Regions from separate parts of the Mesorhizobium sp. B2-3-11 genome, predicted to be linked through region 1. Evidence: riboswitches for the same ligand, from Rfam matches in the RefSeq annotation. Region 1 holds a riboswitch; each other region holds the start of a gene.

Region 1 (10,509 bases):
CACTACCAAGGTCGTATTCGCGAGCCCTGGCCTTTGCTCTGTCGGCATCGAGATCGACAAGGCCGACAATGGCGAGCCCGTCGATTTGCCGCGCGGCATCGAGCCAGGCCTTGCTCATCGCTCCGCAGCCGACCAGTACGGCGTCGATCATCCAGCGCTCCTCCTCTCGGCCCCTCCAGGCCGATCGTCCCGGCGTTCACGGCGTGACCGTAAACGTTTTTCCGTAAACGTTTACGACAACACACCCGAAGGCGTAGAATGTCAATCGGCCGCCCATGAAAATCGTCGTTGCGCCTTGGCCCGGGCGGCCACCGGTGCTAGCCAAGCAAGGGGGAGAACAGTCACTTGGCGTCCAGCATTCACGACCTTGCCCGTCACCTGAACATTTCGATCGGCACGGTGTCGCGCGCCCTCAACGGCCGCGCCGACGTCAATGCCGACACACGCCAGCGCGTTCTCGAGGCGGCCAGGGCTCTCAACTATTCGCCGAACCAGTCCGGTCGCAGTCTCAGGCAAGGCGCTACCCACTCGATCGCCTTCATGCTGCAGCCGCATCCGGGCGACCAGGAATACGGCGAGCCTTTCTTCATTCCGTTCCTGACTGGATTGCAGGGCCGGCTCGCCGAAAGCGGGCTGGATCTCATCGTGGTGATGGGCGCGCCGGGCGACTATCAGCAGGAGCGCCTGCGGCGTGTCGTCGAGACGCGCCGTGCCGACGCGGTTGTGCTGGCCTGGACGCGGCGCGAGGATGAGCGCATCGACTATCTGACCCAGGCCGGCTTCCCCTTCGCCACGCTCGGCCGCAGCCGCTCCGGCGACAAGGCCTACCCCTCGCTCGATCTCGATTTCGAAAAAGCAGGCGCCGACGCGGTCGATCGGCTGGTGGCACGCGGCCATCGCCGAATCGCCGCCATCCGCCCATCGCTCGATCTGAATTTCGGCTATCTGTTCCTCGACGGCTACCGCAAGGCCTTGCGCCGGCATGGCATCGCCGTCGATCCCGGCCTGATTGCCGACGGCTTCATCAATGAGGCCGGTGGCTACGAAGTGACACCGCACGTGATGCGCCGCAAGGACCCGCCGACCGCCATTATCTTCAACAATGACGCAATGGCGCTTGGCGGCTGCAAGGCGCTGGCCGAGATGGGCATCAAGCCCGGTCACGACATGGCGGTGACCGTGATCGTCGATACGCCGCTCTGCCGCTACTTCTCGCCGGCGCTGACTGCTTTCCGCCCGGCGCTGCAGCCGATGGGACGGCGGCTCGCCGAAATGCTGCTGGCGTCGCTGCCGGCTTTTGCGGGGGCCGCCGGGCCAGAGACCATCAGGGAGGTCTGGCCGCTGGAACTGATCGCCCGCGACAGCGATTGACCATTTGTTGGTTATGTTATAGCAGAACAAACGATCGCCTTGCCTCGCCGCCGCGCGCGGCCTAGGCTGCGACTCGTGATGGTCCCCGAGCCGAAAGGCGGGGGGTGAAAAGGGAACGCGGTGAGATCCGATTTGGGGTCGAGGCCGCGGCTGCCCCCGCAACTGTAAGCGGCGAGCAAGATCCGGAACGCCACTGGCCGGCAAGGCTGGGAAGGCAGGATTGCGCAGAGACCCGTGAGCCAGGAGACCTGCCATCACTGAGTTGACCGGACGGGGTGTGCCGGGAGGAAACGTGGAAATCGGTCTTGTCGGCCGGTCGACCAACATCCTTCCGTCGCCAGTTTTGAAAGTGACGGGAAGTTGGACGGCGCAATCGATCGTATTCACCCCGGGCCTATGCACCAGATCATCGTGTGCACCCTTTGCCGCGACGTGCCGACCGGCGCCAGGTCGGGCGAAGGTTTGTGCACCGAGTTGCGCTCCCGCCTCTCGGCCCAGCCTGACGTGGCGCTTGGTTTCACGGTCGAGGGCGTGGCTTGCATGGCGGGTTGCGCACGTCCCCTGGCGGCGGCTTTCCAGGCGGAAGGCAAGGCCGCCTATCTCTTCGGGTCGATCGACGCGCAGGCAGACGCTGCCGATCTCGTGCGGTTTGCCAGGCTCTACGCCTCGCTTCCCGACGGCTGGTGCAATTCCGGACAACGTCCGCCGCGCCTGGCCGGCAAGACGCTGGCTCGCATCCCGGGACCCGGCAAGCTGGCGGATGGCAATCGGTGACAGCGCCGCTTCTCGATGCGCGCGACTTGGGCGCGATGGCGAATGGCCGGCATTTGATCCATGCGGTCAGCCTGTCGGTGACGTCAGGCGACCGCCTCGCCATCATTGGCCCCAACGGCGCCGGCAAGACCACGCTGCTGCGCATGTTGTCCGGCATGCTCAGGCCAAGCTCGGGGGAGGTGAAGCTTGGCGGGCGACGCCTGGACAGGATTTCACCCGCCGAACGGGCCCTGCATATCGCCGTCGTGGGCCAGACAGACCAGCCGGACCCACGGCTGGCGGTGATCGATTATGTCGAGCTTGGCCGCGTCCCGCATGCCGGCCTGAGGCGCCGCGGCGAGGAACGCGACATTGTCGTGGATGCGCTGCGGCGGACCGGCCTGTTGCCGCTGCTCGACCGGACTATCGGCTCGCTGTCTGGTGGCGAACGCCAACGCGCCCAGCTTGCACGCGCCATCGCGCAGAAGCCCAAAATCCTGTTCCTCGACGAGCCGACCAACCACCTCGATCCGCGCGCCCGCGCGGAACTGCTCGAACTGGTGGCCGGCTTCGGCATGACCGTGATCGCGGTGCTGCACGATCTGACGCTGGTGGCACCCTTCGCCACCAAGGTGGCGGTGATGAACGAGGCCCGGCTGCATGCGCTGGCGCCGCCGCACGAGGCGCTGACGCAACAGCTGATCCGCGAGATTTTCGGCATCGACGTGTTTCGCCTGCGCCATCCCACCGAGGACCGCGAACTGACGGTGTTCGAGCTTCCGAACCGCGCCGCACCGCCGTCCTGACCAAATCCATCCTTATCCGACACGGTTCAACCAAGGAGCAAAGTCCGTGAAACGCCTCGCCCTGTCCCTAGTCTTCTCGTTGCTGGCCTCGACGGCCTTTGCCTTCCCCGTGACCGTCGACAGCTGCGGCAAGCCGCTGACCTTCGACGCGCCGCCAAAGCGCGCCGTCATCCATGATCTCAACATGGCCGAGATGGTCTTCGCGCTGAAGCTGCAGCCGTCGATTGTCGGCCTGACCGGTATCACCGGATGGTATAAAGTCGGCCCTGACTTCAAGGCAGAGCAGGGTTCCATTCCCGAACTGGCACCGAAATATCCGACGCTGGAGAATCTCCTCGCCGTCGAGCCCGACTTCTTCTTCGCAGGCTGGTACTACGGCATGAAGCCAGGCGGCGACGTGACCCCCGACACGCTCGCTCCGCACGGCATCAAGACGCTGGTGCTGACCGAAAGCTGCGTCCATCTCGACAGGAGCCGCCCGGCCGCCTCCATGGACCTGCTCTATGGCGACGTCGAAAAGCTGGGCAAGATCTTCGGCAAGGAAGCAGAAGCAGAGAAGCTTGTCTCCGGCTGGAAGGCGCAACTCGCCGATATCATCGCCAGGGTCGGCATCGCCAAGGGAACACGCGTGTTCCTTTACGATTCCGGCGAGGACAAGCCGTTTACCGCGGGAAAGTTCGCCATCCCCAGCGCCATGATATCGGCGGCCGGCGGCGACAACATCATGGCCGACATGGACACGAGCTGGGGCAACGCGGACTGGGAGACGGTGGCGGCGCGCAATCCGCAATTCCTCATCCTGCTCGATTATCAGGACGGCGGCGGTTACAGGAAACTGCTCGATTTCCTGAAGGCGCACCCGGCGATGAAAGAGACGGACGCGGTCAGGAACGAGCGCTTCGTGGCGCTTCGTTACGCCGAGCTGACGCCAGGACCGGCGAACATCGACGCCATCGGCAAGATCGCCAGGGCGATGCATCCGGAAGCGTTCTGATGGCTCTCGCCCGGGAGCACAAATCCGGCGCGCTTTCAGGGCACAAGGGCTTCACGCTGGCCATGACGGCGGGCGCGGTGGCGCTCGTCGCGCTGGCGCTGCTGTCGATCGCCTACGGCTCGACGCTGACACCTCTAGCCGATGTCGTCGCCGCACTGGGCCGTTCCATTGGGCTGGATGAACCTCAGATATCGGGTCCGGTCGGCAGGATCGTCGTCGACCTGCGGCTGCCGCGCACGATCCTGGCGATCTGTGTCGGCGGCGGGCTGGGCATCGTCGGCGCGCTTTTGCAGACGGTGACCCGCAACGACCTTGCCGACCCCTTCCTGTTCGGCCTGTCGTCGGGAGCCGCTGCCGGCGCGGTTTCCGTCATCACCGTCCTCGGCGACAGTTTCGGCATCTGGACCTTGCCTGTGGCTGCGTTCACCGGCGGCATACTCGCCGCTTCCATCGTGCTTTTGCTGGTGGCGCGGGTGAGGGGGCAAGGTCCGGAGCGGCTGATCCTCGCCGGCCTTGCCGTCTCCTTCATGTTCACGGCCTTGACCAATTATCTGGTTTTTGCCGGCGACCAGCGCGCGGCCCATTCGGTGCTGTTCTGGACCATGGGCGGGCTCGGGCTGGCGCGTTGGGACAATGTGTGGCTGAGTGCGGTGGGCGCTGGCACGATCGCGGCCTACGGGCTGTGGAACCACCGCAAGCTGGACGCTTTCCTGGCCGGCGAAAGCGCTGCCGAAAGCCTCGGCGTGCCGGTGGCCCGCATGCGCAGGACGACATTTCTCGTGGCCGCCTTCTCGACGGCAATCCTCGTCTCGGTCGCCGGTGTCATCGGCTTTGTCGGATTGATGATCCCGCATCTGTCGCGGCCGCTGGCCGGTTCCTTGCATCTGCGCCTGATCGCAAGCTGCGCGCTGTTCGGGGCGGTGCTCCTGCTGGCAAGCGATCTTCTGGCCCGGACCCTGCTGCCGCCGCAGGAACTGCCGATCGGCATCATCACCAGCTCGCTCGGCGCATTCTTCGTTGTCACCATGGTTGTCCGAAACCGCCTTTGAAGACGGCGCCTTGTTGCCTTCCGGGCGTTGTTGCGCACGGGCATGCGTACACCTGTCGCTAACCAGGATCGGGTTGCAAGCTTGCCATGCGCATTTTTGCCACCTTTCATCGCGATCTGACACCTTGAATAGTAAGCACGCTTATTATATATACCGCTCATGGTTTCAGATGGCATCGACAGATTGGGATTTTTGATCCACGACGTGCAGCGCCTGATGCGCAAGCGCTTTGAGGCGCGCGCCAGCGGGCTCGGCCTGTCTTCGGCGCAATGGCGGCTTCTGGTCCGCGTTGCCAAGGAGGCGGGCGTTGCACAGGCGCGGCTCGCCGAACTGCTCGAAATCGAGCCGATCAGCGTCTCACGCCTGGTCGACCGGATGGAGGAGGGCGGCTGGATCGAACGCCGCTCCGACGCGGCGGACCGGCGCGTGCGCATGATATTCCCAACCGAGAAGGCGAACGCGGCCTATGCGGACGTCAAGAGCCTTGCTGGCGAAGTCTATGAGGAATCGCTCAGCGGCGTTTCGCCGGAAGACCGGCGCGTCCTGATCCGGGCGCTGGATGTAATCGTACAAAATCTGACGGACAGCGAAGCTTCGTCGCTTGAAAAGATCAAGAGTGCGGAAGGTGCGACAGCATGAACGCGGTAGCTAAAGTAGAAGAAAACGCTCCCAAGGTGGAGATGGAAGCGCCGGCCCAGCCGGCTGCCCCTGTCGCGGTCGCTCCTCTCGTGCAGCCGGCGCCGGCGCCGAAGAAGAAGCGCCGCATCGGTCGCTTCTTTTTGATGTTCGCCTTGCCGGCGGCATTGATCGTCGGCGGCGGCTATGTCTGGGTGACGGGCGGGCGCTACCAGGAAACGGAAAACGCCAATCTGCAGCAGGCCAAGGTGTCGATCGCCTCCGACACTGCTGGTCGTATCGTCCAGGTCGCCATATCGGACAATCAGACGGTGAAGCAGGGCGATCTCCTGTTCGCCATCGATCCAGAGCCCTACCGCATCGCGCTTGCCCAGGCCGATGCCGCTGTGGCTGCCGCGCGCCTCAATGTCGAGCAGTTGCGCGCCGCCTACGGCCAGGCGATGGCGCAGGAGAAATCCGCCAGCAGCGAAGTTGCCTATGCGCAGTCGCAATATGACCGCGCCGCCGATCTTGCCCAGAAAGGGATCAATGCCAAGTCTTCGCTGGATGAAGCCAGGAATGATCTCGACAAGGCCAAGCAGCAGCTCGCCGTTGCCGAACAGGGCATCGTCAGCGCCAAGGCGGCGCTTGGCGGCAATCCCGATATCGAGACAGACAAGCATCCGACCGTGATGTCGGCACTCGCCGCGCGCGACAAGGCTGCCTATGACCTGGCACAGACCACGGTGAAGGCGCCCGCCGATGGTCTTGTCTATCAAGCCGCGTCCTTCAAGGTCGGCCAGTATGTCGGCTCCGGCACACCGTTGTTTGCGCTGGTCGAGACCGGCGATACCTGGATCGACGCCAATTTCAAGGAAACCCAACTGACCAACATGAAGCCGGGTCAGAAGGCGGAGATCGTGGTCGATACCTATCCGGGCAGGACCTTCGAGGCGACCGTCAAGGCTATCGGTGCCGGCACCGGCGCGGACTTCTCGCTGCTGCCGGCCCAGAACGCCACGGGCAACTGGGTCAAGGTCACCCAGCGTATTCCTGTACGCCTGGAACTGACCGATCCCGATGCCAAGATGGCGCTGCGTACCGGCATGAGCGCCTCCGTCACCGTCGACACCGGCGTGGCACGTGGCTGGCCGTCGATCTTCGGCCACGCCACGGCCGGCGAGCCCGCGCAGTAAGTCAGCGGAAGCCCGCGGGGACCAGGTGGGGAAGCGAGTTGCAGGATTGGACTGATGGGGGGTGGGAAGGATCAGCGTTTGGGCAGAGCCGCGTCGCGGTCAGGCCGAAGCTGAAGTCTTCGACACGGACCCGTCGGTCCTCAGGTTTCCGGGCGGCATGCATCCGCTCATCAGAGACTTTTAGTCGATGTAACCCCCACATCGATAATCGCGTCCCACCGCGATGAAGGCCTCTCAACGGCAGGCTTTGCCGCCCGGAAACCCGTTGTACATGTTTCAGTACCTTCTGGAAGTTCTACGCCATGAGCACGTCCGAACCATTCAAAGAAGTGCCGCATCGTGGCTTGATCACCGTCGCGCTCATGCTGGCGACGATCATGCAGGCGCTCGACACCACGATCGCCAACGTTGCGCTGCCGACCATGACCGGCGACCTCGGCGCCTCGCCCGACAACATCAACTGGGTGCTGACCTCCTACATCGTCGCCGCCGCCATTATGACGCCTGTCACCGGCTGGCTCGCCGACCGTTTCGGCCGCAAGGAATTGTTCCTGACGGCGGTGGTCGGCTTCACCATCTTCTCGATGTTGTGCGGCCTGGCGTGGAGCCTGGAAACGATCGTGCTTTTCCGGCTGATGCAAGGTGTGTTTGGCGCCGCGATCGTGCCGCTGTCGCAGACTTTCCTGCTCGACATCAATCCCAAGGAGCGCCATGGCCAGGCGATGGCCATATGGGGCGCCGGCATCATGCTGGGACCGATCCTCGGCCCCACGCTTGGCGGTTGGCTGACCGAGAATTTCAACTGGCGCTGGGTGTTCTTCATCAACCTGCCGGTCGGCATCCTCGCCTTCCTGGGCATGGCCGCCTATCTGCCGGCCGTTGCCCGGCGGGTGCGTAGCTTCGATTTCTTCGGCTTTGCCATGATATCGCTCGGCGTTGGCGCCCTGCAGCTGATGCTTGATCGCGGTGGCGAGGTCGACTGGTTTTCCTCGGTCGAGATCTGGATCGAGCTTGGCCTTTCGATTACCGGCTTCTGGGTGTTCATCATTCACACCGTGACGTCGGAACATCCCTTCATCGATCCGAAGATTTTCCTCGATCGCAATTTCGTCACCGGGCTGGCGTTCATCTTCGTCATGGGCGTGCTGATCCTGGCCTCGATGTCGCTGCTGCCGCCGATGCTGTCGACCATCTTCGGCTATCCGACCGTCACCATCGGCATCGTCATCGGGCCGCGCGGCGTCGGCACCATGATTTCCATGCTCGTCGTCGGGCGCATCATGGGCAAGATCGATGCCAGGATTCTCGTCGTCATCGGTTTCCTCCTGACCGCGCATTCGCTCTACACCATGGCCAGCTTCTCGCCGCAGATGGATAACTGGCTGATCATCAGCTCCGGCGTGATCCAGGGCCTGGGAATGGGAATGGTGTTCGTGCCGCTGTCGACGGTTGCCTTCGCCACGCTCGACGCCCGTTACCGCACCGATGCAACCTCGTTGTTCAGCCTGGTGCGCAACCTTGGCTCGTCGATCGGCGTATCGGTCGTGACGGTGCTGCTGGTGCGCAACACGCAGGTCAATCATGCCGAGCTCTCAGCCTTCATCAACCCGTTCAATCCCAATCTCTGGGCGGTCTCGCCGGCGGCCGCCGGCGGCGATCCGACGGCGCTGTCGCAGGTCGACCGCATGGTCAATCTCCAGGCGATGATGATCTCCTACGTCAACGACTTCAAAATCCTGATGGTGATGACGCTGGTCGCCATTCCGTTCGTCTTCCTGCTGCGCAAGCCGAAGACCGCGCCGGCTGGCGGCGGCGCGCCTGCCGCCCATATGGACTAGGCCGACGGCAAGCACATCGCCTGCCTTCGATATGGACTACACTGCCACATCGGTTGGTCCTAGCCGGTTGCCGGGCAAGCCGGCATCGTTTCGCAAGTTGACGGACGAGTGCAAAGACGATGCAGAACCCGACATTTCCGGTATTCGATCTCGGGCAATTCGAGAAAGCGAGCCCTGAGGAGAAGGCCGCGCGCGGCGCCGAGGTCGATCGCATCTGCCGCGATACGGGCTTCCTGGCGGTCAAGAACCACGGCATTTCGCAGGCGGTGATCGACGCCGCCTGGTCGAAAGCCCGCGCCTTCTTCGACCTGCCGCCGGAACAGAAGCAGCGCTCCAAGGCGCCCTATAAGGGCTATCCCTACGGCTATCTCGGCCCCGAACTCGAAGCGCTGGCCAAGTCCCGTAACGTCGACACGCCGCCGGACCTCAAGGAGAGCTTCAACGGCGGACCGCTCAGTGTGCCACCGGGCATGTCTGATCCCGAGGCACTCGCCTTCTGCTATGCCGAGACGATCTGGCCTGAAGCACCGGACGGTTTCATCCATGCCTGGAAAGGCTACTACGCCGCACTGGAGGATTTGGCGCTGCGGATCATGCGCGTCTTCGCCACCGCGCTCGGCTTGCCCGAGACTTATTTCGACACTTATCTCGATGCGCCGATCAGCGCGCTGAGGGCGCTCAATTATCCCGAGCAGCATGTCGCGCCGAAGCCCGGCCAGATCCGAGCCGGCGCCCACACTGACTATGGCAGCCTGACCATTCTGCTGCCGCAGGCCGGGTCGCGCGGCCTTCAGATCGTCACGCCGGACGGAGAATGGACGGAGGTGCCGCCGATCGCGGGAGCCTTCGTCATCAACATCGGAGACCTGATGGCGCGCTGGACCAACGACCGCTGGGTGTCCACCGTGCATCGTGTCGTCAATCCAGCCGCGGGCGGCCGGGACAGGCGCCAGTCCATGGCCTTCTTCCACCAGCCGAACTGGGATGCCGAGATCAAGGTGCTGGATGCCTGCCTTGCAGACGGCGAGCCGCCGAAATACGGCCCGGTGCGCTCCGGTCCCTACCTGATGGCAAAATTCAAGGCAACGACGAAATAGGCTGGAGCCCTTATTTCCCGAGCACCAGCGACCAGTAGCGCAGGTTGGGGTCGCGGCCGTCACGGACATAGGCAAGCCCGAAGCGGCTGAAGTCCGGATCGAGCATGTTGCGCCGGTGTCCCTGCGAATGCATCCAGATATCGAACAGCTTCTGTTGGTCGAAGCGGCCGGCCGCGATGTTCTCGGCCGCCGCACCGTGTACACCATTGTCCCTCATGCGCGAGGCGAAATCCTTGCCCCAGCCGGTCGTGTGGCTCATGTTTTCACGCCGCGCCATATAGCCGGCCTGCTGCAGTGCTGCTTGCTCCAGCTGTGTATCGGGGACCAGCGGTCCGAGCCCAGCCGTGACACGCAGGCTCGCCAGCGTGCCGGTTGCCGAGGAGGAAACCCCGGCGCCTTGCGCGGTCGGCAGCGAGACGGTGCTGCAGGCGGCAAGCCCGAGCAATGCCGCTAGGCCGGCCGCCTTGAGCCAGGTGCGCCTGTTCAAGTCCGCGGTCCGGTCGCAATCGATTCTCGAAATGGTCATGCAGGCCTGACTCGATCGCGATCATGGCTTTTGCCGGGCAGGGCGGTGAAATTTTCGAATTGAAGCGGCAGTTAGCGGCTATCTCACAAGCGTGATGCGGCGGCTGGCGTACATCTCGCGATTTCCGAATACGGCCGTGCAGTCGGTCTTGATGGATGAGTTGCCTGTCATCTGCACGGTCAAGCCAACAAGCCTCAGGCAATCGCCCTGACCGCTCATATCCGAGTTGCCGGCGAACGAAACGGCCGCGTCAGGCGCATAGAC
Region 2 (10,509 bases), on a different contig from region 1:
TCCCTGCCTCAAAGCGCTTTTAGATTGAACCGACCAAAACACCAACCGAGATGCGGCCACATCGCGGAGACCATATGCGTGCGGGGGTCCGCTTTGAAACAGAAATTGCTGTTGCACCGCCAAAAAAGCATGTTGCGACGCACCTTTCGAGCGCAGACTGCGGGAAATTAAATCGATTAGTTCGCGAGCACTCTTGACTCCTGATCGATTCAATGGCGAGATCGGTCAAGCCAAAGCGCTTTGGAAGACTCTTCGAAAGGTTGCGGTTCCCTTGCGAGTGAGTCACAGTCCTGCGGCGTCGGCGGGCGGAATGGAGGTTCCGTCCTGTATGTGTGACCCACTGGGAGGAATACCGATGAAGAAGTTGCTTTTGCTGGGCGTTGCGTCTGCCGCGTTCGCCCTGAGCGCGCCCGCGCAGGCCGAACTGAAGTTCAAGCCCGGCGAAGATCAGCACTTTCACTGGGCGAATTATGAAGACCTCAAGAAAGTCGACCTCAAGGGTGAGACCTTGTCGATCTTCGGCCCATGGCGTGGCGAGGACGAGGCGCTTGTCCGGTCGGTACTCGATTATTTCTCCGAGGCCACCGGCGCAGAGGTCAAATATTCCTCGTCCGAGAATTACGAGCAGCAGATCGTCATCGACACCCAGGCCGGCAGCCCGCCCAACATCGCCGTCCTGCCGCAGCCGGGCCTCATCCAGGACCTTGCTTCCAAGGGCGTGCTGACCCCGCTCGGCGACGACGTCGCGGCCTGGGTCAAGGAGAATTACGCCGCCGGCGACTCCTGGGCCAAGCTCGGCACCTATACGGGCAAGGACGGCAAGCCGGGCTTCTATGCCTTTCCCTACAAGATCGACGTGAAGGGGCTTGTCTGGTACTCGCCCGACAATTTCGAGGAAGCCGGCTACAAGGTGCCGAAGACGCAGGAAGAACTGGCCGAGCTCGAAAAGAAGATCATCGCCGATGGCGGCAAGCCCTGGTGCATCGGCCTTGGCTCGGGCGGCGCGACCGGCTGGCCGGCGACCGACTGGGTCGAGGATATCATGCTCAGGACGCAGCCGCCTGAAGTCTACGACAAGTGGGTGAAGAACGAGATCCCGTTCACCGATCCGGCAGTGGTCAACGCCATCGACATCTTCGGCAAGATCGCCACCGACGACAAGATGGTCGACGGCGGCGCCAAGGCGGTCGCGGCGACCGACTTCCGCGACAGCCCGAAGGGCCTCTTCACCGTGCCGCCGAAGTGCTACATGCACCATCAGGCATCGTTCATCCCTTCCTTCTTCCCGGAGGGCGTGAAGCTTGGCCAGGATGCGGACTTCTTCCCCTATCCGCCCTACGCCTCCAAGCCGGAACTCGGGACGCCGCTGGAAGTGGCCGGGACGCTGGTGATGATCACCAAGGATTCCAAGGCGTCGCGCGAATTCATCAAGTTCCTGCAGATGCCGCTCGCGCATGAATTGTGGATGGCGCAGAAGAGCTTCGTCACCCCCTTCAAAGGCGCCAACAAGGACGCCTATGGCAGCGATGCGTTGAAGAAGCAGGGCGAGATCCTGGTCGGCGCCACGACGGTGCGCTTCGACGGCTCCGACCTGATGCCCGGCAAGGTGGGCGCCGGCTCCTTCTGGACCGGCATGATCGACCTGGTCGGCGGCAAGTCCGCCCAGGACGTCGCAACCGACATCCAGAAGAGCTGGGATGCAATCAAGTAGGCCGCCGCGGCGAGACCTAATCCTTCCTGATCCTCCTACTGGATCCGGGCTACGGCCCGGATCCGACCAGCGGTGCATGCCGGAAGCCTTCGCGTTTCGATTGTTCCGAACAACTGAAAGTCGGCGTATCCAGTCGCCAGCATCGCCTGGCCGGTCATGCGCAGGGAGAGGGACCCATGGCGACTCAGATTTTCTCGGCAATATTCGTCATCATCATCGGCGTCGGCGGCTGCGTCGCCTATTTCTGGGGCGCCAACAAACTGCTCGACCTGATCTTCCCCTCGCGTGGGGTGTCCGGGACGGCCGCCGTCAACAATCTGCGCCGGCAGGGATTGGTGCGGCCCTGGTTGTTCGTGGGTCCGGCGCTGATCATCCTGACCATCTACCTGATTTACCCGGTGATCGCGACGCTGTGGCTGTCTTTCTTCGACCGCGGCGGCACGAGTTTCGTGGGGGCCGCCAACTACGAGTGGGCGCTGCGCGATCCGGATCTGCGAAACGCCATCCGGAACAACGTCCTGTGGCTGGCGGTGGTGCCGGCGGCCTGCACCTTCCTCGGCCTGATCATCGCCGTGCTCACCGACAAGATATGGTGGGGCACGATCGCCAAGAGCCTGATCTTCCTGCCGCTGGCGATCTCCTTCGTCGGCGCCAGCGTGATCTGGAAGTTCATCTACGAATATCGTGGCGAGGGCCAGATCCAGATCGGACTGCTCAACGCCATCATCCAGTATTTCGGCGGCCAGCCGCAGGTCTGGATATCGCTGCCGCTCTGGAACAATTTCTTCCTGATGATCATCCTGATCTGGATCCAGACCGGCTTCGCCATGGTCATCCTCTCCTCGGCGCTGCGCGGCATCCCCGAAGAAACACTGGAAGCGGCGGTCATAGACGGCGCCAATCCATTCCAGATCTTCTGGAAGATCATGGTGCCGCAGATCTGGGGCACCATCGCGGTGGTATGGACCACCATCACCATCCTGGTTCTGAAAGTGTTCGACATCGTCCTGACCATGACCAACGGTCAATGGAACAGCCAGGTGCTGGCCAATCTGATGTTCGACTGGATGTTCCGCGGCGGCGGCGATTTTGGCCGCGGCGCGACCATTGCCATCATCATCATGATCGCTGTCATTCCAATCATGATCTGGAACATTCGCCAGGCCAACAAAGAGACGGGAGGGCACTGAGATGGCCGTCGCGACCGGAAATTCGTTCGCCAGCCGTTTCGGCGTCCATATCGCGGTGCTCGTCTTCGTGGTGATCTGGACCATCCCGACGCTCGGCATCCTCGTCTCGTCGCTGCGCGACAAGGACCAGATCATCGCCTCGGGCTGGTGGAATTCCTTCGCCAGTTCCAGCCAAACAGAAGCCGGGCGACTGCCGGCCGCCTCGACACAAGCAGAAAAGGACGGCAAGTTCGTTCTCCAGGGCAATATCTTCGGCGACGGGGCCAAGCGCGCGATAAGCGCCTTCGGCGTCAAGGCGGCGGCACCGACGCAGTATCCTGCCGGCACATCAGCCGATCTCGGTGACGGCGTGACCCTGCAACTCAACGCCGACGGCAGCTTCGTCATGGCCTCGCCAAAGGCGTTCGAAGGCGACCGGGGCCAGCGCGTCTACTACGCTTCGTCGGCGCCGCCGAAATTCACCACCGACAATTATCAGACCGTGCTGTTTTCCGAAGGCATCGGCCGCTCCTTCATGAATTCGCTGACGGTCACCATCCCGGCAACCGTCATCCCGATCCTGATCGCGGCCTTCGCGGCTTACGCACTGGCCTGGATGCGCTTTCCAGGCCGCGCGCTCTTGATCGCTGTCGTCATCGGCCTGCTGGTGGTGCCGCTGCAGATGTCGCTTATCCCGCTCCTGAAGCTCTACAACGGCGTCGGGACGTTCTTCGGCGTGCCGTCCAAGACCTATCTCGGCATCTGGCTGGCGCATACCGGTTTCGGCCTGCCCTTCGCCATCTATCTGCTTCGAAGCTACATTGCCGGCCTGCCGCGCGAGATCATGGAATCGGCGCGCATCGACGGCGCCAGCGATTTCGAGATCTTCGTCAAGATCGTGCTGCCGCTGTCCTTCCCGGTGCTTGCCTCCTTCGCCATCTTCCAATTCCTGTGGGTATGGAACGATCTCCTGGTGGCAATGGTTTTCCTCGGAACGGCGCCCGACCAGATCGTGCTGACGGCCAAGCTCAATGCGCTGCTCGGCTCGCGTGGCGGCAACTGGGAGATCCTGACGACATCGGCCTTCATCACCATCATCGTGCCGCTGATCGTCTTTTTCTCGCTGCAGCGTTATTTCGTCCGCGGGCTGCTGGCCGGCTCGGTGAAAGGAGGTTGAGACAATGCACTCGGCTTTGAAGGCGACTTCGAAACCAGATCCCGCCATTGATCGCGACTGGTGGCGGGGCGCGGTGATCTACCAGATCTATCCGCGCAGCTATCAGGACTCCAACGGCGACGGCATCGGTGACCTCAAGGGCATCATCGGCAGGCTGCCCTACATTGCGGCCCTTGGCGCGGATGCCATCTGGATCTCGCCTTTCTTCAAATCGCCAATGAAGGATTTCGGCTACGACGTCTCGGATTATTGTGACGTCGACCCGATGTTCGGCACGCTGGCCGACTTCGACGCGCTGACGGCGGAGGCGCACCGGCTGGGTCTCAAGGTGATGATCGACGAGGTGCTGTCGCATACCGCCGATATCCATCCCTGGTTCATGGAAAGTCGCTCGAGCCGCACCAATCCGAAGGCCGACTGGTATGTCTGGGCCGACGCAAGGCCCGACGGCACGCCGCCCAATAACTGGCTGTCGATCTTCGGCGGCTCGGCGTGGCAATGGGACACCAGCCGCCAGCAATATTACCTGCACAATTTCCTGGCCGAGCAGCCCGACCTGAACTTCCATAGCCGCCAAGTCCAGGACGCGCTGCTCGACGTCACCCGTTTCTGGCTGGAGCGCGGCGTCGACGGCTTCCGTCTCGATACCATCAATTTCTACTTCCACAGCCAGGGGCTGGAAAACAATCCGCCGCTGCCGCCGGAAGACCGCAACGACCAGACCGCGCCGGCGGTCAACCCCTACAACTACCAGGATCATATCTACGACAAGAGCCGGCCGGAGAACCTCGCTTTCCTCGAGCGCTTCAGGGCGCTGCTCGACGAGTATCCGGCGACCGCCGCGGTCGGCGAAGTCGGCGATTCGCAGCGCGGGCTGGACGTGGTCGCCGCCTACACCGCCGGCGGCAAGCGCGTGCATATGTGCTATTCCTTCGACTTCCTGGCGCCGGAAAAGATCAGCGCCGCCAAGGTGCGCTCGGTGCTGGAAGCCTTTGGCAGGGTCGCCAGCGACGGCTGGTCGTGCTGGGCGTTTTCCAACCATGACGTGATGCGCCCGGCCTCGCGCTGGGCCGCCGACGAAGCCGACCCGTCCGCCTATCTTAAGGTCATCTCGGCATTGCTGATGTCGCTGCGCGGCTCGGTCTGCATCTACCAGGGCGAAGAACTCGGGCTCGGCGAGGCCGACCTGCGCTTCGAGGATCTGCAGGACCCCTACGGCATCCGCTTCTGGCCGGAATTCAAGGGCCGCGACGGCTGCCGCACGCCCATGGTGTGGGATGGCGGCGCCAGGAATGGCGGCTTCTCCCCGGCAAAACCCTGGCTGCCGGTGCCGGCCAAGCATCTGTCACAGGCGGTCAACGTGCAGCAAGGCGACGAGACCTCCCTGCTTGAGCATTACCGGCGCTTTCTCGCCTTCCGCCGCGCCCATCCGGCGCTGGCAAAGGGCGACATCACCTTCATCGAAAGCGAGGGCGACACCGTCGCCTTCACCCGCCGGGCGGGCAATGAGGAGGTCGTCTGCGTTTTCAATCTGGGCGCCAGGCCGACGAAGGTTGACCTCGGCAACCGAACCCTGCAACCTTTGGTGGGACACGGGTTTTCCGGGCAGGCGAGCACCGGTTCGGTCGAACTCGGCGGTTACGACGCCTGGTTCGGACGCATAGGCTGAAACATCCGAGGAATCACTGGAGGAAATCAATGGCCGATGTCAATTTGAGACAAGTGAAGAAGTCCTACGGCAATCTCAACATTCTCCACGGCATCGACCTCGACATCAAATCGGGCGAATTCATCGTCTTCGTCGGCCCGTCGGGCTGCGGCAAGTCCACCTTGCTGCGCTCGATCGCCGGGCTTGAGGAAATCACCTCGGGTGAACTCAGGATCGACGGTCAGGTGGTCAACGACGTGCCGCCGTCGAAGCGCGGCATCGCCATGGTGTTCCAGTCCTATGCGCTCTATCCGCACATGACCGTCTACGACAACATGGCCTTCTCGATGAAGATCGGCAAGGAAAGCAAGGCCGAGATTGACAAGCGGGTACGGCAGGCGGCCGAGATCCTGCAGTTGACTAAATATCTCGACCGCCTGCCCAAGGCGATGTCAGGCGGCCAGCGCCAGCGTGTCGCCATCGGCCGAGCCATCGTGCGCAATCCGAAAGTGTTCCTGTTCGACGAACCGCTGTCGAACCTTGACGCGGCGCTGCGCGTCGCCACGCGCATCGAGATCGCCAAGCTCAAGGAATCGATGCCCAACACGACTATGATCTATGTCACGCACGACCAGGTCGAGGCGATGACGCTGGCCGACCGCATCGTCGTGCTGAAGGATGGCCACATCGAGCAGGTCGGCACGCCGATGGAGCTCTACAAGAACCCCGGCAACCTCTTCGTCGCCCAGTTCATCGGCTCACCGGCCATGAATATCCTGCCGGCGACGGTCGACAAGACGGGCAATCCGACCATCGTCAGTCATGTCGGCGGCCGCAAGGCGACGGTACCGATCGCGACGCCTGCTTCGGCAAAGGGAGCGGCGGTCAGCTTCGGCGTGCGGCCGGAAGATCTCGCGATCGCCAGTGGTAGCGATTATCTGTTCGAGGGGACGGTCGATTATCTCGAGCAGCTCGGTGAGGTTCAGCTGGTCTATATCGACATCGGCCGTGCCGACCTGCCGCTGGTGACCAAGTTGCCGGGCAATGTCGAGGTCAAGCGCGGCTCGACGCTGCGGCTGACCGCCAATGCCGGAGATCTTCATATCTTCGATGCGAATGGACGGTCGTTCGCCCTGCAGGAAGCGGAAGCAAAAGCCGCCTGAGACTACAAGCTGTCTCGACAACGCAAAAAGAGAGCGGCGGGCAAGCCCGCCGCTCTCTTTTGTATATTACCACGGCTGGTTAGTTGTTGCCGAAGAGGTTGCGGTCTGCGCCCTGAGGGGCGGACTTCTGTACGTCGCCCGACGAATTGAGCAGCTTGTAGACGGGCGATTCGCTCTTGCGGATCGAGCCCGTATGCGAGGTGTCGACGTTGACGGTCGCCAGCTTGTTGATGTCGGTGCCGCCAACGTTGTCGTTGCCGGCATAGGCGCTGCCAGCGGCAATCAGAAGAGCGGCGGCGGTAAGAACAATCTTTTTCATTTCGGTACTCCGATTTTTTCGAATTCAAGGGGCGGGCTGAGCGCGCCGTCCTTGCTTGAAGAGATGTTAGTTGTTGCCGAACAGGTTGCGATCGGCGCCGTGCTGGACGGGCTCCTGGCTGGCAGGAGCCGACTTGTCGACCGACGCGGTGTACGAGTTGTCCACCGCGGCGGCAGGCTGGTTGGCACCGTTGGAGCCATAGTTGTCGCTGGCAAAAGCGCTGCCGGAAATGGCCAGAACGGCGGCGGCGGCAATAAGGATCTTGTTCATTTTAGACACTCCTGAATTTCTTGAATTCTACCGGATCGGCGGGCAAGCCCGCCGTCCGTGGGGACAGGCCGTTAGCGGCCGAAGAGGTTGCGATCGCTGCCCTGAGCAGGCGTTTGAGCACCCGGCTCCGACGTCTTGGTGGAGGTGGAAGCGGTGTACGAGCTGTCCACCGCGGCAGCAGGCTGGTTGGCGCCGTTCGAACCGTAATTGTCGCTACCAGCGAAGGCGCTGCCGGAAACAGCCAGAAGGGCGGCGGCAGTGAGAATGATCTTTTTCATTTTGGTACTCCAGTATTTTTCCGTCCATCTAGCGGCGTGTCTTGGGATTAAATCGCGTCGTTCGGACAGCCCCGATGTGGGAGAGCACCCTTGCCGTTTCCAATCACGAAGTTGTTCAGCGTGGACCATGACTCCACCACTTGAAATTGTACCAGCGCTTTCCGCATCTCTTATTTTCTCTTGTGATATCAGCTGGTTACCTTGAAACAGCATCCTGATCACCAACTGTGTCGGAGGCTCGGCGTTCACAGCATCTTGCACGCACCGTCAACAGAAACGAACCGTTCGGTTCGATTTTAGACTCCTCTAATAGTCACTTTTTGAAACTGTTAACCTATTTGCTGCCGGCAAAGGGGTCGAAGACGGTGCCGGCGCGGCTTGGCGGCAGAAGGCGATTCCAACGGCTACAAGCCTGTCATGACGATCCAGCATGCGTGTCGCGCCGCATGGATGCGATGTCGCTTTCGTGCCGATGTCGCAAAGCCTGTCGTGATTAGATCAGGCATCTCAGGTGCCGCTGCGTGACGACGGAGCGGAGAATTGGGAAGCCGGTCAGATTCCGGCGCTGCCCCCGCAACGGTGGTGGAGTTCAAGTCGCAACGGGAGACCACTGGGCTAAAGCCTGGGAAGGTGTCGCGATGGTCCGCAAGGACAACTCCAGAGCCCGGAAACCAGCCCGAGATCGCTAGAACTCGACTGATCGCGGTGGGCGGTCAAGAGGCGGATGGTGTTTGTCCGGCTTTTCGCCGATCTGCGCCCAGTCCTTCCTCAATCACCACCAGTTCAGTCCTTGAAACTGAGGACAGGACATGGACGCGCGCAACGACATGCTGAGGCTCTTGAGCAGCCGCAGACAAGACTTTTCGCTGGAACAGCCTTTTTACACCGACCCGGACTACTTCAAGCTGGACATGGAGTTGATCTGGTATCGCGACTGGCTGTTCATCGGCCATGATTGCGAATTGCCCAAGCCGGGCAGCTTCATCACCGTGCAGATCGGCGATTATCCGGTCGTGCTGGTGCGCGATCAGCAGGGCAAGATCAACGCCTTCCACAATTCCTGCCGCCATCGCGGCAGCCGCGTCTGCAATTCCGACAAGGGCACGGCCGCCAAGCTGGTCTGTCCCTATCACCAATGGACCTACGAGCTCGACGGCCGGCTGCTGTTCGCCCGCCAGATGGCCGATGGGTTCGACAAGAGCCAGTTCGGGCTGAAGCCGGTCGCCTGCGAAAGCGTCGCCGGCTATGTCTTCATCTGCCTGGCCAAGGAGCCAGCCGACTTCGCGCCGATGCGGGTGATGATCGAGCCCTACCTTTTGCCGCACCGGCTGTGTGAGGCAAAAGTCGCCTTCGAGAGCACCATCATCGAGAAGGGCAACTGGAAGCTGGTCTGGGAAAACAACCGCGAATGCTATCATTGCGCCGGCAATCATCCCGAACTCTGCAAGACCTTCCCGGAAGCACCGACGGTGACCGGCGTGCAAGGCGCCGACAGCGATCCGGAGATGCTGGCGCACTGGGCGAAATGCGAAGCGGCCGGCCTGCCGAGCAAGTTCCGCATCGATCCGGCCGGCCAGTATCGCGCGACCCGCGCACCGCTGCTGCGCGATGCCGTCAGCTATACGATGACGGGAAAGCGCGCGGTCGAGAGGAACCTTTCCGACAGCGTTTCAACCAACCGCATCGGTTCGTTGCTGCTTTACCACTATCCGACGACCTGGAACCACATCCTGGGCGACCACGCCGTCACCTTCCGGGTGCTGCCGATCAGCGCCACGGAAACGGCGGTGACGACCAAATGGCTGGTGCATAAGGATGCGGTCGAGGGCGTCGATTACGATCTCGCAGAACTCACCCATGTCTGGACCGAGACCAACGACCAGGATCGCCGCATCGTCGAGGAAAACGCCTTCGGCATCCTGTCGCCGGCCTACGAGCCAGGCCCCTATTCGGAGCTGCATGAGGGCGGCGTGATCCAGTTCGTCGAGTGGTACGCGTCCTTCATCGGGCCACGGCTTGCCGAAGGCGGCCGGCCGGCCCTGCGCAGCGTTGCCTAGGCATATCGCTAAAGACGGCGGTTTTGGGCATGCGCAGAACAAAAGGGACAAGAGGATGAATGCGATGACGGACCTCGGCCTCTATCGCCATCTCGACCAGATGGCGCCCTGGAACGACAGGCTGCAGGTGCTGGAAGTGACCGGCGTCACCGACGAGGCGCCCGACGTGAAGACCTTCACCTTCCGCTCCGACAACCAGACCTGGTTCCGCTACAAGCCGGGCCAGTTCGTGGCGCTGGAATTGCCGACACCGGACGGGCCGCTGATGCGCACCTATACGCTGTCATCGTCACCGTCGCGGCCATTCTCGATCGCGGTGACGGTGAAGGCGCAGGTGGGCAGCATTGGCACACGCTGGATGTTCGATCACCTGGCACCCGGCTCGCACGTCAAGGCCTATGGACCAGGCGGCGACTTTTCACTGCACAGCCATCCGGCGGCGAAATATCTGTTCATCTCGGCCGGTTCCGGCGTGACGCCGATGATGTCGATGCTGCGCTGGCTGAACGACTGCGCGCCATGGACCGATGTCGGCTTCGTCAACTGCGCGCGGCGCCCGGAAGAGATCATCTTCCGCAAGGAGCTGGAGCTGCTCGGCGGCCACATGCCGGGCCTGTCGCTCGGCTTCATGATCGAGGAACGGTCGAGCCGCGAGGGCTGGTATGGCCATATGGGCCGCATCGACGCTATCCGGCTGCCACTGCTGGCGCCCGATTT
Region 3 (10,509 bases), on a different contig from region 1:
GGCGGGCGACGCTGTCGATCCAGAGATCGACGGACATGGGATGGCGCAGGTCGCGCAGTGCGGCGAGCCGCATCGACGGCAGGCGATCGGCGTCGGCCTTCCATGCCGCCGCCAGTCCGGCGAGATCGCTGTCGGTGAAGGACAAGGCCACGATATCCGCCGGCGCCTGCCGGAGATCGACAGGCTCGGCGAGGTCGTCGAGCGAGGCGGAGGTCGTGGTGAGGATGTGCATCGCGGCCCGTGCCTGAAATCAGCCGGCGAGGATACGTTCGATCGCCGGACGGTTCAGCCCCTTGAGGCCGATGACGACGAGGCGCGAGCGGCGGTTGTCCCCGGCGGTCCAGGCCCGGTCGTAGTAATGATTGACGCGCGGGCCGACGGCCTGCAGCAGGAGCCGCATCGGCTTGCCGCCGACCTCGACAAAGCCTTTCACGCGCAGCACGTTCTCCTGTTCGGCGGCCGCGGCGACGCGCTTTGCCAGTTCGTCGGGATTGGAGATCGAGGGAATGTCGACGATGAACGTGTCGAAGTCGTCATGCTCATGGTCGAATGCGCCGTCATGGTGGGACTTGCGGTTCTCGATGTCGTCCTCGACGGCGAGACCGAGCCCGAGCAGCACCGAGGGATCGACCTTGCCATGAGACGTCGGCACGATCTTCACGGCGCGGGCGGAGTGTTCGTTGATGATGGCGTTGGCGCGGGCCGAGCCGGCGGCATCCATCAAGTCGCTCTTCGACAGGATGATCAGGTCGGCGCAGGCGATCTGGTCCTCGAACACTTCCTCGACCGGGTCGTCATGGTCGAGGCTCTCATCCTGCGCGCGCTGCGCCTGCAGGGCGTCCATGTCGTTGGCGACGCGGCCTTCGGCAAGTGCGGGACCGTCGACCACGGCGATGACGCCGTCGACGGTCACCCGGCTCTTCACTGTCGGCCACTGGAAAGCCTGGACCAGCGGCTTGGGCAAAGCGAGGCCCGAGGTTTCGATCAGGATATGGTCGACCTTCGGCGTCAGCGACAGGATCTGGTCGAGCGCCGGCACGAAATCGTCGGCGACGGTGCAGCAGATGCAGCCATTGGCCAACTCGACGATGTTTTCCTCTGGGCAGGTGTCGATGCCACAGCCTTTCAGGATTTCGCCGTCGATGCCGATGTCACCGAATTCGTTGACAATGATCGCGATACGCTTGCCGCCGGCGTTTTCCAGGAGATGGCGGACCAGGGTCGTCTTGCCGGCGCCGAGGAAGCCGGTGACGACGGTGCAGGGAACGCGGGAAACGGATGCGGTCATATCAAGTCTTTCAGCATGTCGAGGGGAGGGATGCGGGCCACGAGGCCGCGCTTGAGGCTATCGGGCCGGCCCCGCCAGGGAATGAGGCCGTCGCTGGTGGTGGCGAAGAGTTTCGCGCCAGTGACGAGATCGGCGCCGCTGGTCGTGGTCAGATCGCCGAATACATAGCTCCAGCAGCCGTCACGCAGGATCGCGGCGCTCAGTCGACGTTTGCAATTGCCGAGGCATTCGACGGTGCGGATGCGGATGTTGTCGCCCGAGGCGGCTTGGCGCGTATCTTCGGCCAAAAGTTCGCCGGCCCGGGGACGGGCGTCGGAGCCGCTCTCGTCGCGACAGGAGGCGCAGACGATGACAGTGATGCCGGCCAGGGAATCATCCTCGCCGGACGAAATGTCCATTGTTTCAGCCGAAAAACTGCTGTCGCGATCCAAATCAGGCTCCTTGCCCGGAAAACCCGCCGGGCGATCGGATACTTGCATTCCAGACGGCAGGTCTCCTGGCTCGCGGGTCATCGCCTTGGGTAGCCGCCTTCCCGGGACAATCCCAGTGGCTTTCGGCCTTGGCTCTTCGCTCACAGTTGCGGGGACAGCCGCGGATTTGGGATTTTCAATCCCGCACCGCATTCCCTCTTGGCTCCTCCCTTTGCCGAGAGGAGACCGTCTGGATCCGATTTAGGCTCTTGCGGGCAGCGGTGTCAACGCGAGCTTACGACACCGCGATGTCGGACAGCGCCGGGCCCAGGTCGCCGGCAGGCGTCACTTCGATGCGTTCGAGGCCAAGCCAGCCCTGCATCTGCTTCAATTCCTCGAAGAGCTGAGCGGCGGTATCGGGCGGTGCGCCGGGCTCGGCGTAAGCAGCATGGGCACGCAGGACACTTGCCGGCCGGTCTGCCTTGAGGTCGACGCGCGCCACGATCCTGTCGCCGAGCAGGAAGGGCAGGACATAATAGCCGTATTGGCGCTTGTCGGCCGGCGTGTAGATCTCGATCCGGTAGTGAAAACTGAACAGCCGCTCTGAGCGCGAGCGCTCGAAGACAACGGGATCGAACGGCGCCAGCAGGGCGCGGGCCTCGATCTTGCGTGGCAATCGCGCGTCCCTATAGAGGTAAGCCGGCTTGTCCCAGCCCTCGACGCGGACCGGCAGCAACTCGCCGAGTTCGACCAGTTCCTCCAGCCGGCCTTTCATGTCGGCGGGGGAGAGTCGAAAATAGTCGCGCAGGTCGCCTGATGTCGCGATGCCGTGGGCGCGGGCGGAGATGCGCAGCAATTCACGATGCGCGTCCTCGGCGGCCGGTACTGGCAGGTCGAGAATCGCCTGCGGCAGCACGCGCTCCGGCAGGTCGTAGAAGCGCTCGAAGCCGCGCCGGTGCGCCGTGGTGATGCGCCCGGCCCAGAACAGCCATTCGAAGGCATGCTTGGCGTGGCTCCAGCCCCACCAGCCGCCGGAGCCTTTCTGGCCCTCCAGCGCAGAAGCGGCGACCGGGCCGCGCTGGACGACCTCGCGGTAGATCTCTTCTATGTAGGCGGCGTGCTCGCGGCCCCATTTGGCCAGCCCCAGATACATTTCATCGCCTTGCTCGGCGCGCTGCATGCGCCAGCGCATCAGCGGGTAGGTCTCGATCGGCAGGAACGAGGCCTCATGCGCCCAGTATTCGAAGACCGTGCGCTTGCGGGTCACGGCGGCGTTGTCGAGCAAAGCGAGGGGATAGGGGCCAAGACGCGAATAGAGCGGCATGTAGTGGGCGCGAACCACCGCACTGACGGAATCGATCTGCAGCAGGCCGGTGCGGGACAGAACGCGGGCGAAGTGGCGGCGGTCGGGCGTGCCGGCGGGGCGGGGATCGAGAAACCCTTGAGCGGCGAGCGCGATGCGCCGGGCGGCGGCAAGCGAGATCTTTTCCTTCATGCGGATGCGTCCCTGATGGACCTGTCTGGCGTCGTTGCGAGGCGTGATTCCAGCCAATGCTAGCAGGGTTTTGGCGGCAACCCTGTCAGGAGAGAAAAGTGGAGTAAATGGCGAAGGAAATCAAACAGGAGCGTATGGGACCAGTTTCTCCCGGATTGCCGTCCAGCTCGGTGTTTTGAACAAGGTTTGACTTGCTTCACTGGAAGTGCTGCGCTAACCCTCGCCGCGTTGCAGCATAGGCTCCTTAAAACGGTTCAGCGGTTAAACTGTCACGCTTCCGCATTAAGGTCCGGTGCTGTAATCAACGTGGATTGGCGCCAACGGAAAGCCGCTGCATGAACGCACTCCTCAGTTCGTACCTGCCCATCGTCCTGTTTATCGGCGTGGCGCTGGTGGTCGGTCTGGCGCTGCTGGCTGCGCCCTTCCTGGTAGCCTACCGCAACCCGGATCCCGAGAAGCTGTCCGCCTATGAATGCGGATTCAACTCGTTCGACGATGCCCGCATGAAATTCGACATCCGCTTCTATCTGGTGTCGATCCTGTTCATCATCTTCGACCTGGAAGTAGCCTTCCTCTTCCCCTGGGCGGTGTCCTTCTCGAAGATTGGCATGCTCGGTTTCTGGTCAATGATGGTGTTTTTGGCAGTGCTGACCATCGGCTTTGCCTATGAATGGAAAAAAGGAGCGCTGGAATGGGATTGAACGACAGTTCAGGCACCCTCGTCGCGCCGAAGCCCAAGGGTATCATTGATCCCAACACCGGCAAGCCGGTGGGGGAGGACGATCCCTTCTTCCTCGAAATCAACAACGAGCTTGCCGACAAGGGTTTTCTGGTCACCTCGACCGAGGCGCTGATCACCTGGGCGCGCAGCGGTTCGCTGATGTTCATGACCTTCGGTCTGGCGTGCTGCGCGGTCGAAATGATCCACACCTCGATGCCGCGCTACGATTCGGAGCGCTTCGGTGTCGCGCCGCGCGCGTCTCCGCGCCAGTCCGACATCATGATCGTGGCCGGCACGCTGACCAACAAGATGGCGCCGGCGCTGCGCAAGGTCTACGACCAGATGCCGGAGCCGCGCTACGTCATCTCGATGGGCTCCTGCGCCAATGGCGGCGGCTATTACCACTATTCCTATTCGGTGGTGCGCGGCTGCGACCGGGTAGTGCCGGTCGACATCTATGTGCCCGGCTGCCCGCCGAGCGCCGAAGCCCTGCTCTACGGCATTCTTCTGCTGCAGAAGAAAATCCGCCGCACCGGCACGATCGAACGGTAAATCCATGGCCGCATCCCTTACCGAACTGTCGACCTATCTCGGCGAGAAGCTGATCGGCCGCGTCAATGACGCGGTGCTCGCCTATGGCGAGCTCTCTATCAATGTCGAGCCGCGCGACCTGGTCGAAGTGATGACCTTCCTGCGCGACGATGCGCGCTGCCAGTTCATCTCGATCATCGATGTCTGCGGCGCCGACTATCCGTCGCGGGCCAAGCGCTTCGACGTCGTCTACCATCTGCTGTCGCCGAAACAGAATGTCCGCATCCGGGTCAAGGTGCAGGCCGACGAAGAGACGATGGTGCCGTCGATCACCGGCGTTTATCCAGGCGCCGACTGGTTCGAGCGCGAGACCTACGATCTCTATGGCGTGCTGTTCTCGGGCCACCCGGACCTGCGCCGCCTGCTGACCGATTACGGGTTCGAAGGCCATCCGCTGCGCAAGGATTTCCCGCTGACCGGTTTCGTCGAAGTGCGCTACGACGACGAGGCCAAGCGCGTGATCTATGAGCCTGTGGAACTGAAGCAGGAATTCCGCAATTTCGATTTTCTTTCCCCTTGGGAAGGCACCGACTATGTGCTGCCCGGGGATGAGAAGGCAAAGCAGTAAATGGCCGAAACCTCCATCCGCAATTTCAACATCAATTTCGGCCCTCAACACCCTGCGGCGCATGGTGTTTTGAGGTTGGTCCTCGAACTCGACGGCGAAGTCGTCGATCGCGTCGATCCGCATATCGGCCTGCTGCATCGTGGTACGGAAAAGCTGATCGAGGCCAAGACCTATCTGCAGGCGGTGCCTTATCTCGACCGGCTCGACTATTGCGCCCCGATGAACCAGGAGCATGCCTTCGCGCTCGCCGCCGAGCGCCTGCTCGGCATCGAGGTGCCGAGGCGCGGCCAACTGATCCGCGTGCTCTATTGCGAAATCGGCCGCATCATGTCGCACATCCTCAATGTGACGACGCAGGCGATGGACGTCGGCGCGCTGACGCCGCCGCTGTGGGGTTTCGTCGAGCGCGAAAAGCTGATGGTGTTTTATGAGCGGGCCTCCGGCTCGCGCATGCATGCGGCCTATTTCCGTCCCGGCGGCGTCCACCAGGACCTGCCGCGCCAACTGGTCGAGGACATCGGCAAATGGATCGACCCGTTCCTGAAATCGCTCGATGACCTCGACAAGCTGCTCACCGGCAACCGCATCTTCAAGCAGCGCAATGTCGATATCGGCATTGTTTCGCTGGCCGACGCCTGGGCCTGGGGCTTTTCGGGCGTCATGGTGCGCGGCTCGGGTTCGCCTTGGGACCTGCGCAAGTCGCAGCCCTATGAATGCTATTCGGAAATGGATTTCGACATCCCGATCGGCAAGAACGGCGACTGCTTCGACCGTTATCTCCTGCGCATGGAAGAAATGCGCCAGTCGGCGCGGATCATGCGCCAATGCGTCGACCTGCTGCTCGGCAAGGAGAGCACCGGTCCGGTGTCGAATCTCGACGGCAAGGTAGTGCCGCCCAAGCGCGCGGCGATGAAGCGCTCGATGGAAGCGCTGATCCATCACTTCAAGCTCTACACCGAAGGCTATCGCGTGCCGGCCGGCGAGGTCTATGCGGCGGTCGAGGCGCCGAAGGGGGAGTTCGGCGTCTATCTGGTCTCCGACGGCACCAACAAGCCCTACCGCTGCAAGCTGCGCGCACCTGGTTTCGCGCATCTGCAAGCCATGGATTTCCTCTGCCGCGGCCACCTGCTGGCCGACGTCACCGCCGTTCTTGGCTCCCTCGACATCGTGTTTGGTGAGGTCGATCGCTAAATGTCAGTCCGCCGTCTCGCAGAAGCCAGCGTCCAGCCAGCCTCCTTCGCCTTCAACCGTGCGAATGCGGCGGCTGCCAAGCAATGGATCAAGAAATACCCCAAGGGCCGCGAGCAGTCGGCGATCATTCCGCTTTTGATGCTGGCGCAGGAGCAGGAAGGCTGGGTCACCAAGGCGGCGATCGAGACCATCTCCGACATGCTCGACATGCCCCGTATTCGCGGGCTCGAGGTCGCGACCTTCTACACGCAGTATCAGTTGAATCCCGTCGGCACACGCGCGCACATCCAGGTTTGCGGCACCACGCCGTGCATGCTGCGCGGCTCGGAAGCGCTGATGGATGTGTGCCGTTCGAAAATCCATCACGAGCAGTTCCATACCAACGACAAGGGCACCTTGTCGTGGGAGGAGGTGGAGTGTCTCGGCGCCTGCGTCAACGCGCCGATGGTCATGGTGTTCAAGGACACGTTCGAGGATCTGACGCCGGAACGGCTGGCCGAAATCATCGATCTCTACGATGCCGGCAAGGGGGCCTCGGTGGCGCCCGGACCGCAGAATGGCCGTACAGGCTCGGAGCCGGCCTCCGGTTTGACGACGCTCAAGAGCGAAAAGGCTATCCTCAAGTCGACCCGCGATCGGGAGGCCCGGGAAGCAGCCAAGGCTGCCAAGGCAGCACCCGGCGCGATCATCGCGGCGCCGGTGCCGCCACCGGCGGCTGGTGCCCCTGTCGCGCCGTCCAATGCCAGCAAGCCGAAGACCGACGCGCCTGAGACCAGCCCGGTGTTGAAGACGCCTTCAAAGGCCAAGGTGGCGCCGGCGACGGAGAAGGCGGCGAGCGTTTCTGCGCCGCTGCATTCGGCCGCCAATGCCAACAAGGCGGCGCCGGAAGTGGAGAAGGTCTCCAAGCAGCGCAGTGGACCGACGGTCAGGGCCGAACCGGCATCGGCCTTCAAGGCGCCGGAAGCCAAGGTGCCAGTCGCAAAGCCGGCAAAACCATCGCTGGAGGACAAGAATCGTCCAGCCGGTATCGACAGGCCGGCCGCGGTCGACGATCTCAAGCTGATCTCCGGGGTCGGTCCGAAGATCGAGGGTATCCTGCACACGCTGGGCATCTTCACCTTCGCGCAGGTCGCGTCGTGGAAGAAGGCCGAACGAGAGTGGGTCGACGGCTATCTCTCCTTCCAGGGCCGCATCGACCGCGACGACTGGGTCCGCCAAGCCAAGGCGCTCGCGAAGGGCGGCGTCGCCGAATACATCCGCGTCTTCGGCAAGAAGCCGGTCTGAGGGACGAAAAAATGCTTCAGGACAAAGACCGCATCTTCACCAATATCTACGGCCTCTTCGACAAGTCGCTGGCCGGTGCCATGGCGCGCGGCGCCTGGGACAACACGCCCGGCATCGTCGCCAAGGGGCGTGAGTGGATCGTCAACGAGATGAAGGCGTCGGGCTTGCGCGGACGCGGCGGCGCCGGCTTTCCGACCGGCCTGAAATGGTCGTTCATGCCCAAGCAGAGCGACGGCCGGCCGAGCTATCTCGTCATCAATGCCGACGAATCCGAGCCCGGCACCTGCAAGGACCGCGATATCCTGCGCAACGACCCGCACACGCTGGTCGAAGGCGCGTTCCTGGCCGGCTTCGCCATGGGCGCGATTGCCGCCTACATCTATGTACGCGGCGAATTCATCCGCGAGCGCGAGGCGCTGCAGCGGGCGATCGAGGAGGCCTACGAGGCCAAGCTGATCGGCAAGAACAATACGTCGGGCTATGATTTCGAAATCTATATGCATCACGGCGCCGGCGCCTATATCTGCGGCGAGGAAACGGCGCTGCTGGAAAGCCTCGAAGGCAAGAAGGGCCAGCCCCGGCTGAAGCCGCCATTCCCGGCCAATGTCGGCCTTTATGGTTGCCCGACGACGGTCAACAATGTCGAATCGATCGCGGTGGCGCCGACCATCCTGCGCCGCGGGGCGGCGTGGTTCTCGTCCTTCGGCCGGCCCAACAATGTCGGCACCAAGCTGTTCTGCGTCTCCGGCCATGTCAACAATCCGTGCACCGTCGAAGAAGCGATGTCGATCCCGTTCCGCGAACTGATCGAGACGCATTGCGGCGGCATCCGCGGCGGCTGGGACAATCTGCTCGCGGTCATTCCGGGCGGCGCCTCGGTGCCGCTGGTGCCGGCGGAGCAGATCATCGACACGCCGATGGATTTCGACGCGTTGCGCGATCTCAAATCCGGCCTCGGCACGGCGGCCGTCATCGTCATGGACAAGTCGACCGATGTCGTGAAGGCGATCGCGCGGCTTTCCTACTTCTACAAGCATGAAAGCTGCGGCCAGTGCACGCCGTGCCGCGAGGGTACCGGCTGGATGTGGCGGGTGATGGAGCGGCTGGTGCGCGGCGAGGCGCAGAAGCGCGAGATCGACATGCTGCTCGACGTCACCAAGCAAGTCGAGGGCCACACGATCTGCGCGCTGGGCGATGCGGCGGCATGGCCGATCCAGGGCCTGATGCGGCATTTCCGCGGCGAGGTGGAGCGGCGTATCGACGAATTTTCGCGCAACGCGCACCGGGCCGAACCGGTGATGGTGGCGGCGGAATAAAAAGAAACTTTTGAACTCGGGAAGAAAACGGGGCGGGACGAACGAAGAATCGACCAGGAGAACTCTATGGCGCCGTATTCGACACCCTACCCATTGATGCCCAATTTGGACCAGATCGAGAAGATGAACCAAGACCTGACCAGGATGCTGCCGAAGGAGATGGCCAACGCCGTCAACCTTTTCGCGCACCCTGTGGCGGGTGCGGTGGCGATGTCGGCGCTTGGCATGGGGCTCGCCAATCATGCGTTCGGCGTCTGGATGGGCGCGCTTTCGGGAGCCGCCGAGGCGTCACAGCGCCTCATGCAGCCGCTGATCGAGGATTTCGAAGCACGCGTCGAGCAATTCGAGGACGCGAACTCGTCATCCACCAGGGCGCGGGCGACGGCGAAGACCATGATTGCCGAGGCGCAGTCGTTCGCCCAGGAAGTCACCGATATCGCAGCCAGGGAAACCGCCATCATCGCGCCGACCGCAAGCGCCGCTCCGGCAACAAGCGAGGCCGCCGATGTGCTGCTGCCCGAGGATTTCCGTCAGCCCAAGGCCATGGCGAAGCCCGCGAAGCCGTCCGACCTCAAGGCGATATCGGGCGTCGGTCCGAAGCTGGAAAAAGTGCTGAACGGTCTCGGTATCTGGACGTTCGCCCAGATCGCGGCATGGTCGCCGCAAGAGATCGCCTGGGTCGACGATTATCTGTCGTTCAACGGCCGTATCGGCCGCGACGGCTGGACTGCCCAGGCCGCGGCGCTGGCCGCCAAGAAGTAAACGGATATCGGGCGCTGGTTCTGTCGCGTCCGGGAAATGAGATTGCGGGAAATCCGCAGGGGTTTGAGACAAATGGCAAAGCTCAAGGTCGACGGGAAAGAAATCACTGTACCCGACCATTACACGCTGCTGCAGGCGGCCGAGGACGCGGGCGCGGAAGTGCCGCGCTTCTGCTTCCACGAGCGGCTGTCGATCGCCGGCAATTGCCGCATGTGCCTGATCGAGGTGAAGGGCGGGCCGCCCAAGCCGCAGGCCTCCTGCGCCATGGGCGTGCGCGACCTGCGCCCCGGTCCGAACGGCGAGCCGCCGGAAATCTTCACCAACACGCCCATGGTCAAGAAGGCCCGGGAAGGCGTGATGGAATTCCTACTGATCAACCACCCGCTGGATTGCCCGATCTGCGACCAGGGCGGCGAGTGCGACCTGCAGGACCAGGCGATGGCCTTCGGCGTCGATTCCTCGCGCTACCACGAGAACAAGCGCGCGGTGGAAGACAAGTATATCGGCCCGCTGGTCAAGACGGTGATGAACCGCTGCATCCACTGCACGCGTTGCGTCCGCTTCACCACCGAGGTAGCCGGCATTTCCGAACTTGGCCTGATCGGCCGTGGCGAGGATGCCGAGATCACTACCTATCTCGAGCAGGCAATGACCTCGGAACTGCAGGGCAATGTCATTGATCTCTGCCCGGTCGGCGCGCTGACCTCGAAGCCTTTCGCCTTCCAGGCGCGGCCGTGGGAGCTGACCAAGACCGAATCCATCGACGTCATGGATGCCGTCGGCTCGGCGATCCGCGTCGATAGCCGCGGGCGCGAAGTGATGCGCATCCTGCCGCGCGTCAACGAGGCCGTGAACGAGGAATGGATTTCCGACAAGACCCGCT

What was found. A riboswitch is a leader RNA that binds a small molecule or an ion and turns the genes downstream of it on or off. The one in region 1 is predicted to bind cobalamin.
Region 2: another riboswitch for cobalamin. It lies ahead of FJ960_RS20240 (aromatic ring-hydroxylating dioxygenase subunit alpha); the one in region 1 lies ahead of FJ960_RS12340 (DUF1636 family protein).
Region 3: another riboswitch for cobalamin. It lies ahead of FJ960_RS18845 (DUF1636 family protein); the one in region 1 lies ahead of FJ960_RS12340 (DUF1636 family protein).

What each region holds. Positions count from the first base shown of each region.
Region 1 covers NZ_VFVS01000007.1:144,748-155,256, forward strand. Annotated here, with positions in the region: gene FJ960_RS12330 (Gfo/Idh/MocA family oxidoreductase) at 1-151, opposite strand, end outside; gene FJ960_RS12335 (LacI family DNA-binding transcriptional regulator) at 346-1,371, shown strand; cobalamin riboswitch at 1,434-1,642, shown strand; gene FJ960_RS12340 (DUF1636 family protein) at 1,768-2,145, shown strand; gene FJ960_RS12345 (ABC transporter ATP-binding protein) at 2,142-2,930, shown strand; gene FJ960_RS12350 (ABC transporter substrate-binding protein) at 2,977-3,924, shown strand; gene FJ960_RS12355 (iron ABC transporter permease) at 3,924-4,973, shown strand; gene FJ960_RS12360 (MarR family transcriptional regulator) at 5,133-5,612, shown strand; gene FJ960_RS12365 (HlyD family secretion protein) at 5,609-6,784, shown strand; gene FJ960_RS12370 (DHA2 family efflux MFS transporter permease subunit) at 7,087-8,622, shown strand; gene FJ960_RS12375 (2OG-Fe(II) oxygenase family protein) at 8,742-9,719, shown strand; gene FJ960_RS12380 (CAP domain-containing protein) at 9,730-10,245, opposite strand; gene FJ960_RS12385 (TadE/TadG family type IV pilus assembly protein) at 10,324-10,509, opposite strand, start outside.
Region 2 covers NZ_VFVS01000015.1:80,751-91,259, reverse strand. Annotated here, with positions in the region: gene FJ960_RS20280 (ABC transporter substrate-binding protein) at 356-1,711, shown strand; gene FJ960_RS20275 (sugar ABC transporter permease) at 1,888-2,901, shown strand; gene FJ960_RS20270 (carbohydrate ABC transporter permease) at 2,903-4,057, shown strand; gene FJ960_RS20265 (alpha-glucosidase) at 4,062-5,726, shown strand; gene ugpC (sn-glycerol-3-phosphate ABC transporter ATP-binding protein UgpC) at 5,756-6,868, shown strand; gene FJ960_RS20255 (DUF680 domain-containing protein) at 6,948-7,187, opposite strand; gene FJ960_RS20250 (DUF680 domain-containing protein) at 7,254-7,457, opposite strand; gene FJ960_RS20245 (DUF680 domain-containing protein) at 7,529-7,735, opposite strand; cobalamin riboswitch at 8,228-8,430, shown strand; gene FJ960_RS20240 (aromatic ring-hydroxylating dioxygenase subunit alpha) at 8,545-9,792, shown strand; gene FJ960_RS20235 (hybrid-cluster NAD(P)-dependent oxidoreductase) at 9,857-10,509, shown strand, end outside.
Region 3 covers NZ_VFVS01000013.1:141,168-151,676, forward strand. Annotated here, with positions in the region: gene cobN (cobaltochelatase subunit CobN) at 1-232, opposite strand, end outside; gene cobW (cobalamin biosynthesis protein CobW) at 251-1,288, opposite strand; gene FJ960_RS18845 (DUF1636 family protein) at 1,285-1,719, opposite strand; cobalamin riboswitch at 1,757-1,964, opposite strand; gene FJ960_RS18850 (winged helix-turn-helix domain-containing protein) at 1,994-3,193, opposite strand; gene FJ960_RS18855 (NADH-quinone oxidoreductase subunit A) at 3,529-3,894, shown strand; gene FJ960_RS18860 (NADH-quinone oxidoreductase subunit B) at 3,885-4,466, shown strand; gene FJ960_RS18865 (NADH-quinone oxidoreductase subunit C) at 4,471-5,073, shown strand; gene FJ960_RS18870 (NADH-quinone oxidoreductase subunit D) at 5,074-6,264, shown strand; gene FJ960_RS18875 (NADH-quinone oxidoreductase subunit E) at 6,265-7,548, shown strand; gene nuoF (NADH-quinone oxidoreductase subunit NuoF) at 7,560-8,864, shown strand; gene FJ960_RS18885 (NADH-ubiquinone dehydrogenase) at 8,931-9,626, shown strand; gene nuoG (NADH-quinone oxidoreductase subunit NuoG) at 9,699-10,509, shown strand, end outside.